Regions from separate parts of the Ectobacillus soli genome, predicted to be linked through region 1. Evidence: riboswitches for the same ligand, from Rfam matches in the RefSeq annotation. Region 1 holds a riboswitch; the other holds the start of a gene.
What was found. A riboswitch is a leader RNA that binds a small molecule or an ion and turns the genes downstream of it on or off. The one in region 1 is predicted to bind S-adenosylmethionine.

Region 1 (5,163 bases):
TAAAGGAGTGGATACGGTCGTTGAACAGGCTTAGGAGACAGTTTAGCATTTTCAATCGTATAATACTTACCATTATAACTAAATGTATCCTCTGTCCATAGTCCCTTTATAATATCTACAAATTCTTTTGTACGATCATATCGTTCATCATGTTCTGTAAATATACCGCCGTATTGACGCGCTTCCTCTGCCCACCATGCAGACACAATATTTAGTGAAAATCTTCCGTTACATATTTGATCGATGTTTGCTGCCATTTTTGCAATAACTGCTGGGTTGTGGTATCCAGGACGAATAGCAGTTAAAATTTCAATCCGTTCGGTTACCGCTGCAAGTGCTGCTGCTGTTGTCCACGCTTCTAATGAATCCTGATCAGGTCCTTTAATGTCATTTAAATATAGTTCTGCTATAAGAGTAACATCAAACCCCCATTTTTCACCAGATTGTATTACTGATTTTGCATACTCAAACGTCGCCGGCATATTTTCGTCCTCTACATTGCGAAGCCATCCTCCAAAAATCGGAAGCCAAAATCCATATTTCATAACTATTTCCCCTCTCTGTTTGCAAGTAAATACTAGAATAGAAAAAATAAATACTTCAATTAACCTACTGTACTATTTGCTCAGCTTGCTTTTTTAATTCAAACTCAGCATGGATCTTTTGAAGCAAATCACGATCAATGAGTAATCGATATCCCGTTAAGGCTAGCGCCTTTGCCCCTATAATCAAGGCCTGATCTCCTTGCTGGGAACAAGCAGCCTCACGAAACGCATCTGTATGAGCAACTAAATTATCATTTCCTATTTTTATATACGGATGAATGGTAGGAACTACTTGACTTACATTGCCAGCATCTGTAGATCCAATTCCCGTTCTCCCATCACGAAAAACAACCTCGCCTAGCTGCTCTAATTCATTAGCAACAATTTCATCAAACGTAGAATTTAATAATAGATTATCAATTTTGTTCTGGGTTTGCTCGATTTTTAAGGTTGCTCCGGTAGCAAGCGCTGCTCCTTTTGCAATATTAAACACTTTTTCAGTTACTCTCTCGCAAGCTACTCGGGTGTTTGCACGAATGAAAAAACGTGCGGATGCGTAGGCTGGAATAATATTAGGTGCATCACCGCCATTCGTAATAATACCGTGAATACGGACATCAGCTGATAATTGTTGACGAAGCGCATTTATACCATTAAATAAAGATAGAACTGCATCTAATGCATTGATTCCTTTTTCCGGACATGCAGCTGCGTGAGCCGAGACACCGTAAAAGTGAAAATCAAATGGGTTAACTGCAAGCGATTCACTCGTTGTCGACGTTTTATTATGAGGATGAATCATTAAACATGCAGACACATCTTTGAATAATCCAGCACTCACATAACTTCCCTTTGCACTTCCATTTGGTCCCCCCTCTTCTGCCGGTGTACCAAAAACAACAATTTCTCCTCCGGTCTCATCGATGACCTCAGCTACTGCAATTGCAGCTGCTACACTTGTTGTTCCTATAATATTGTGTCCGCAAGCATGACCAAGTCCAGGAAGTGCATCGTATTCAGCAAGATATCCAAGGGTAGGACCTGGTTTACCAGATTGCTTGCTTGCAATAAAACCTGTTTCATGTCCTGCAATATCTTTTGTGATTTCAAACCCTGCCTGCTCTAAAAGAGCAAGTAAGGTTTGGGAAGCAAAATATTCTTGATTTCCAATTTCAGGATTATTGTGGATAGTATGACTCGTATCAATATATACTGCTTCTGCTCTATTGATATTTTCAATAATTCTATTACGCTGTTCCTCCGCTTGTATTACAGACATATCAGCATCCCCTTTTTACAAGTTTTCAATATCCTTTACAGGAATAGACGTTGGAATTTGAGCCCCTTTATATGTTTCTTTAATGAAATTCGCAACCTCTTCTGTTTGATAAATGGCTACTAGCTTTTTCAAAGTTGGATCATCTTTACGCTTCGTTTGCGTTGCTATGATGTTTATATATGGTTTAGCCGTTTGATCTTCCCTGAAAATCGGATCTTTGCTCGGGTTAAATCCAGCATCAACTGCAATACCATTGTTTATGATGGAAGCTGCAACATCATCCATAGCACGAGGAGTTTGACCTGCAGCCACAGGAGTTATTTTTAAATTTTTAGGGTTTTCTACAATATTTTCTAATCCACCCTTACCATCAAAGCCTTGCTTTAATTTTATAAGCCCTGCTTTTTCTAAAAGAATGAGTCCACGTCCTAAATTTGTTGTGTCATTCGGCACTGCAATTTGATCCCCATTCTTCAAATCCTGTACACTTTTTATTTTTTTAGAATACAAGCCTAAAGGCGCGAGTACTGTCGTTCCAATTGCTGTTAGATCTAGATTACGATCTTTCTTAAAGGAATTGAAATACGCTACCGTTTGAAAAGCATTCACATCTACTTCACCATTGCTAAGTGCAAGGTTTGGTTGGATATAATCTGAAAACTTAACGATTTCAATATTAATACCTTCCTTTTTTGCTTTTTCTTTAACAAAATCCCAAACACGTGTATCAGATCCACTAATACCCACCTTAATTGTTTTTTCTACAGGAGTAGATGTTTTGTTACTGCATCCAGTTACAATTAGTAGAATGCTAGCTAGTACGAATAATAGTTTTTTCATGTTTAATCCCCTTTTCCTTTCATGAGTGAACCTCATAATACTTCTAACTCGTTTTTATTTTCCATAGTTCATATGCAGTAGGGTTATGGTAGGTTGATGTAATCCATGCTTTTTTAAGCTTATGTACATGTAATAATTCAACTCTTCTTTACATGAAGTAATCCCCTACTACAAATAAAAAACCTCTTTCTAGAAAATAGAAAGAGGTTGAAATGTTAACAAAAATATGAAAACATTTATAAACTCTTCTTATCTTCCAAGCACTTTTGCTTGCTGGAATTAGCACAGTATTCAAAGAGAATCCGCTGCCGAGGTATCATAGGGCCAGTCCCTCCACCTCTCTTGATAAGAATTCGGAAAATTTATTATATTTTGTAGAGTGTCTTTATTCTAATAATTTTGTAAAAGAAAGTCAATAGTTTTTACCCATTAATTTTATCGGATTTTACTGAATTTTATCATATGCATAAAAAAAAGAACACCTTGTAGGTGCCTTTCGTTAAATCGTATTCCGATTTTAATTGGCAGTTACCTGCTTTGACATCCTATCTATCTCATTAAGATGCTGTTCCGATAATTTGAATCCAAGCGTCCCGATATTTTCCTCTGCATGTCGAATCTTCGATGCTCCTGGAATCGCCACCACTGTGTCTCCGTGAAAATGAATTAACCAATTTAATGCAATTTGACTGGTTGTTACGTTATATTCTAAAGCTAGTTTATCTAGAAGATCAATGAGTGGCTTTGTTTTTGCAAGACCTGTAGGTTTGAAATAGGATAAATATTTCCGAGGTCCTGTAATTTTTTTCACAAGTTCTGGATTTTTATGAAACTTGCCCGATAATATTCCTTGTTCAAGTGGAGAATACGCAATAATCGTAATGCCTAGCTCTTTAGCAGCATCCATAATACCGTTTTTCTCAATGCGACGATCAAGTAAGCTATACTTCACCTGATTAGAGGCAAGTGGGTATCCGAACTCCTGCAAAACCGTATGAGCTTCCCTCATTTTTGATTCATTAAAATTACTTACGCCTGCATAACGGATTTTTCCTTCCTTTATGAGCGAAGCCATTGCAATTAACTGTGAGCGAACATTTGAAAGTGCATAGGGTTGATGAATTTGATACAAGTCTATTGTGCGGCCTTTTAAAGCATGTATTCGATTATCGATTGTAGCAGTAATACTACTAGCAGATCGAAATAGTGGCCACCACTTCGTTGCAACTAGAGCATCCTTTGCTTCTTCACCAAGCATTACCAAAGCTTCTGCTAATGCTTCCTCTGACTGCCCTTTTCCATATACTTCAGCGGTATCAAACCAATTGATTCCACCTTGCAAACTAGTCTTGACAATGTTACGAATGTCGTCCTGCGATAAAACTGGCCAAAACCGACCTACCATACCGCTCCCTTTACTAAATTGCCAACATCCAAGACCAAGTGCGGAAATCTCCAATTCTGTTTTTCCGAGTGTTCGAAGCGGTATAGCCGTTTGGTTTAGCATTTGTTTCCCCTCATTTCAATTGTGTATGCACAAATAAGCATAGCATAAGTGACCGAAAGAGCGCACTTTAAACACATTATCTCTTGCATCATGAAATTTGGTTTTTCGTCCCTGTTCTTCGTTTTATAAATAGGATAAGGGCAATTAAGAAAACGAGAACAATACTAGCTGCCGTTACAATATGCTGAACATTAGGTACAGTAATCGCCATTGTCACTGTATTTTCACTAGTAGGATCAATTTGCCATTCCAAATCCTTCCCATCAAAAGATACATCATTCGCATTTGAAGTAATTGCTTTGACAGGGAGAGATACTTTCACACGCAAATCAAGGTTTTGTCTGATTTGACTTGCTACAAATGATGGGGCAGACTGAGCAGCCTTAAATTGCTTGTTTATTGTTTGTAATAAATTATTATAATAGCTTGAAATGTTCAGCTTACCCGTAACGTAATACACCGAATAAAAATACTTATCCACTTGCTCTGTATGAAACGAAATAAATTCATTATTTTCAAGTGTTGCTTTAGACGCAGCATGGGCAACACCAGATTGTTTTGGTTCAAGTCCAATACTCTCCAAATGCTTCGATGCCTGAAAACCAAACTCACTTTGGCTTTCAAATGGCTTGATTACAAACCCATTATTGTGTAATTCATCTTCTAGCGTCGTAAATGGATTGTAAGTTCCAATATATGCTTTGACTTGTTGCTCTAGTCCAAATGTTAAATCAGCATCAGCACTTCCATTTTCATGAACCGTAATATGTGCTTGTCCAGATGCACATCCGCTTACTAATATACTTAGAAAACAAATAAGAATGATTGCTAAAAAAGACTTCTTCGAATACATTGAAATCCTCCTTTCACTGGAAATAATGGTCCTTTTAAAAAAGGAGATACGTACATAGTTAGATATACAAACATTATTATAGCAAGTCCATATACTATATGGTAGCTCAAAAGAGAGGAGGAAAAAAGATGAATAAGCA
Region 2 (5,163 bases), 680 kb from region 1:
TAGGTTGCGTTAAAAAATAATCTGCACCCGCCTCGATTTTCTTCTCCATTCTTCGAACTGCTGCATCGAAGTGACGAACATTAGGGTTAAAAGCAGCACCTATAGAAAATGATGTTGGAACACCAATAGATTTTCCTAATGGAGAGCGACCCGCGTTTAATTCCTTTATCATTCGAATTAACTCGAATGAGGAAACGTCAAATACAGATGTAGCACCCGGAAAATCACCTACTCTAGCTGGATCCCCAGTTAAAGCTAACACTTCGTGGATTCCTAAAGAAGATAACCCTAGTAAATGCGAATGTAATCCAATTAAATTATGATCACGGCATGTTAAATGGGCAAGAACAGGAATATCATATCGCCGCAAAAGCGCACCCATTGCCATATTTGAAATACGCGGACTTGCTAGGGAATTGTCAGCAAGTGTAATTGCATCTGCCCCCGCATGCTTTAATGCCTTTGCACCTTCAAAAAAGCGTTGCGTTACCAATTGCTTCGGCGGATCTAACTCTACAATGACTGTAGTTTCACGTTTCGCCTTTTCTGACAAACTAGAATCAGTTGCTGGAACTGGCTGCGTGACAATAATAGGCGTAGGTCGAACTTTAATCTGTTTCTCATATATTGGCAATTGTCCATCCAATGCATGTCTCATAGCACGAATATGCTCTGGAGTCGTACCACAGCACCCACCAAGAAGACGAACTCCTTGGTCAATAAACCCCTTTGCCATATGTTCAAAATAATCTGCCGTTCCTTCGTACACATACTTTCCATCATCATACTTTGGTAACCCAGCATTCGGATATGCCGATAAGAATCCTTCATTTGGCAAGGACACGGTTTCTAATGATTCAATCATGCGAAGAGGTCCCAGATGACAATTTAATCCTACAACATCAGCACCCCTTTGTTGCAATTCAAGTAATACTTGCTCAATATATCGACCACTTTGTGTAAGTCCTGCTTCATGTAACGCTACTTGCGCAACAATTGGAAGATCCGTAGCCTTACGTAATACTCCAAGTGCATGATAGAGCTCTACCTCATCATAAAATGTCTCCAGAAGAAGTCCATCTACCCCTTCCTCAAGTAATGTATTCGCTTGCTCCATGAGCATAAATTCTCGTTCAACCTCTGTCGTCATAACTGATCCAATATGTTTCATACCACCGATTGTACCCAGTACAACCGTATTCGAATCGGCTGCTTTTCGAGCATTCCGAACCGCTGCACGATTAATTTGCTTTACATTATTTTCTAATCCATACATACGAAGCTTTCCTTCATTTGCACCATACGTATGAGTTTGAATCACATCTGCTCCTGCTTCTACATAAAGCCTATGAATACCGCTAATTCGATCAGGCTCTGTTACATTTAACTCCTCAAAGCAGCTCTGCAAACCGTATGAATGGAGCATCGTGCCCATTGCTCCGTCCCCAATCAATATTCCTTGTCCAAGTCTTTCTTTCAAGTTGCCCATTTGCCACGCTCCTTATCGTCAAGCCAAACAACCCCCTCTTCCAACAAAAGAAGAGGGGGACATTTTTCCTCCTCTTATCACGCAAAACCATCGTTTTGCAGGTTGTAGCACCGTTTCAAACACCTGTTTGAAGGTTGCTGGGCTTCATAGGGCCTATCCCTCCACCACTCTCGATAAGAGTTTCACAATTACCAGATCGTAAATATACAATTTTCCATTAATTTAGCACGTGTCACGCTAAATCGTCAATATATTTTCAGAAAAAAATAATAATTTATAATTTTCGTACGTAACGGTTCTTACTATTTCTTTCGAATATTCAAAAAAATGTTTGCTTTTTTATCGATATTGATATACTTTATAGAAAGACTTTATACAATTCCATATATTCTTATCAAGAGAGGTAGAGGGACTGGCCCAGTGACACCTCAGCAACCATTAACCTTATGTTAACAAGGTGCTAATTCCAGCAGATTCATTTTGAATTTGACAGATAAGAAGAAGTGCTGTTACTAAAACCTTCTTCTTATAGAAGGTTTTTTATTTTATAGGAGGGATAGCTATGAAATTTGTAGAAACAAAGCTCGCTCAAATCGGAAATAGAAGTGAGGACGTGACAGGAACCGTCAATCCTCCCGTTTATTTTTCAACCGCCTATCGTCACGAAGGCATTGGACAGTCAAGTGGCTATGATTATATTCGCACAGGTAATCCTACCCGCAAAATAGTGGAAGAAGCAATTGCTGAATTAGAGGAAGGGGATCAAGGCTTTGCCTGTAGCTCAGGCATGGCTGCCATTACCCTGCTTCTTTCCCTATTTCAATCGGGAGATGAATTAATCGTTTCAGAAGACTTATATGGAGGAACTTTTCGCTTACTACGGGATTATGAGGCAAAGTGGAATATTCGATGTAGATACGTTAACACATTGCATCTCTCTGACCTAAAAAAAGCTCTTACGCCACAAACGAAAGCCATTTTTCTGGAAACTCCAACAAATCCACTTATGCACACTGCAGATATAGAGGCCATTGCTACTATCGCTCATATGCATAACCTGCTACTCATCGTTGATAATACGTTTTACACCCCTATTCTACAGCAGCCTCTTCGTCTTGGTGCTGATATTGTTGTTCATAGCGCTACCAAATATTTAGGTGGTCATAATGACGTGCTAAGCGGTCTTATCGTCGCAAAAGGAAAGACATTATGCGAATCCCTAGCCTATTATCACAATTCCTCAGGGGCAGTATTAAGTCCATTCGACTCATGGCTTCTTATGCGCGGTATGAAAACATTATCTCTTCGAATGAACAAACACGAAGAAAATGCGAAGCAATTAGTATCCTACTTACAAAAAACAAATGAAGTAACCGATGTATTGTATCCAGGACGCGGAGGTATGCTTTCATTCCGTTTAGCACGGGAAGAATGGATAAATCCATTCTTACAAGCAATATCCCTAATTACATTTGCTGAGAGTCTTGGAGGAGTGGAAAGTTTAATAACTTATCCTGCTACACAAACGCATGCTGATATTCCTGTTGAAATTCGAACACAACGAGGAATTTGTAACCGTCTATTACGTTTTTCAGTAGGAATTGAACATATCACTGATTTAATGACAGATCTAGAAAGAGCATTCGCTGCTCTTCACAAGGAGGTAGAAGCATGACCGAATCCTATTCCGTACAAACATTATTACTTCACAATAATCACAAAGTAGACCCCCATACAGGGGCAGTGAGTGTACCGATATACAATACAAGCACATTTCACCAAACTAGTGTCAATGAGTTTGGGAAATACGATTATAGTCGTTCTGGCAACCCTACTAGAGAAGCGTTAGAAGAAACCATTGCTGAGTTAGAAGAAGGGACAAGAGGCTTTGCATTTTCATCAGGAATGGCAGCCATCTCGACAAGCTTTTTATTACTATCAAAAGGAGATCATGTTGTCATTTCGGAGGATGTATATGGTGGAACGTATCGTATGATTACAGAAGTTTTATCTCGCTATGGTATCTTACATACATTCGTAGATATGACAGATATAGAAGCTGTTACCGATGCCATCTTACCAAACACAAAATTATTCTATGTTGAAACACCTTCTAATCCGCTGTTAAAGGTTACAGATATTCAAGCAATCTCCAGTTTAGCAAAGAAGAATGGCGCTCTTACATTCGTTGATAATACATTCTTGACTCCGTTATATCAGCAACCTCTTACTCTTGGTGCAGACGTAGTCCTGCACAGTGCTACAAAGTTTCTGTCGGGTCATAGCGATGTTACAGCAGGTTTAGCTGTTGTAAAGGATGAAAAGCTAGGAGAACGCCTTGCCTTTTTACAAAATGCTTTTGGTGCTATACTAGGCCCCCATGATAGTTGGCTTGTACTACGAGGTATGAAAACCTTACATGTCCGGCTTGAACAGTCTGCCTATTCTGCCCAAAAACTCGCTTCCTATTTACAGCATCATGAAAAAATTAAATGTGTGTATTATCCTGGCCTTAAAGAACATACCGGTTATGAGATTCAGCAAAAACAAGCAAAACATCCTGGTGCTGTGTTTTCATTTGAATTAAAAAATGAGTCTGCACTACAAACCTTTCTAGAACACATAACATTGCCTGTATTTGCAGTTAGTCTAGGAGCTGTGGAATCCATTCTCTCCTATCCGGCCACTATGTCACACGCCGCGATGAAGGAAGAGGAACGTCAAAAACGTGGTATAACTCGCTGTCTTTTACGACTCTCTGTAGGATTAGAAAACTACGAAGATCTACAACAAGATTTCACAAATGCTTTAGCCCATATTGACAAATTATAAACAAAAAAGGAGGGAAGACACGCTGTTCTTCTCTCCTCTCTTTATATAATATCCTCGCCTTAAACTACATTTCTGTTCTTCATCCTATTCACTACATAAAGAGACATAAATATGATACAATTAGGGAGTTGATTATTACAAAATTGTTACAAAAATCATGCGAATAACTCCATATCTTTACATTAACTTCAAATTTATGCTAAGTAGTAGCCTACACAAATATACAACAATCACTTAAGTTGATATTTCATTGTAATGACTAATTTCTATGAGGAATTTACACAGCTACATTTTTCTTACGATTTCTTTACTTTTTGACTAAATATTTGCAACATGTATACTATTTATCATAAAATTTTGTTATGTATATGTATGGTGCTATTAGTATATATGGAGGTGTTACCTTACATGATCGATTCATTCCAAGAAGAAACAGAGAAATTTGAGGGAAATGCAGAGATGTTAAAAGTCCTTGCTCACCCTGTTCGCCTTTGTATTGTGAAAGGATTGATTGACCGTGGTGCATGCAACGTATCTACAATGTATACACGTCTTAATATGCCTCAATCAACCATTTCACAGCATCTTGCAAAGCTAAAAAGTGCAAAAATCGTAACGAGTGAAAGAAAAGGGTTGGAAATATATTATAATGTAGAAAATAAAAAAGTAATCCAACTCGTAAACGTATTATTTTAACTAGGGGAAAAGGTAAGCAACATTCACTTTCAATGTTGCTTTCTCACTTTACTTACCCCGTACATACCCTGATAAGCTGAATGCTTTCCCACTACTCTCCCTTACTATAAATCGCCGCTAATTCCAGCTTGTAATAATCTACAAGT

Region 2: it holds a riboswitch for S-adenosylmethionine, as region 1 does, so the genes downstream of both, ACAN53_RS02060 (methionine biosynthesis PLP-dependent protein) here and ACAN53_RS05700 (MetQ/NlpA family ABC transporter substrate-binding protein) in region 1, are expected to answer to the same signal.

What each region holds. Positions count from the first base shown of each region.
Region 1 covers NZ_JBGJZM010000001.1:1,079,451-1,084,613, reverse strand. Annotated here, with positions in the region: gene ACAN53_RS05710 (LLM class flavin-dependent oxidoreductase) at 1-545, opposite strand, end outside; gene ACAN53_RS05705 (M20 family metallopeptidase) at 610-1,824, opposite strand; gene ACAN53_RS05700 (MetQ/NlpA family ABC transporter substrate-binding protein) at 1,840-2,664, opposite strand; SAM riboswitch class I at 2,911-3,016, opposite strand; gene ACAN53_RS05695 (aldo/keto reductase) at 3,182-4,171, opposite strand; gene ACAN53_RS05690 (hypothetical protein) at 4,260-5,024, opposite strand; gene ACAN53_RS05685 (hypothetical protein) at 5,153-5,163, shown strand, end outside.
Region 2 covers NZ_JBGJZM010000001.1:399,946-405,108, reverse strand. Annotated here, with positions in the region: gene ACAN53_RS02065 (bifunctional homocysteine S-methyltransferase/methylenetetrahydrofolate reductase) at 1-1,489, opposite strand, end outside; SAM riboswitch class I at 1,561-1,669, opposite strand; SAM riboswitch class I at 1,878-1,989, shown strand; gene ACAN53_RS02060 (methionine biosynthesis PLP-dependent protein) at 2,052-3,164, shown strand; gene metC (cystathionine beta-lyase) at 3,161-4,321, shown strand; gene ACAN53_RS02050 (ArsR/SmtB family transcription factor) at 4,730-5,017, shown strand.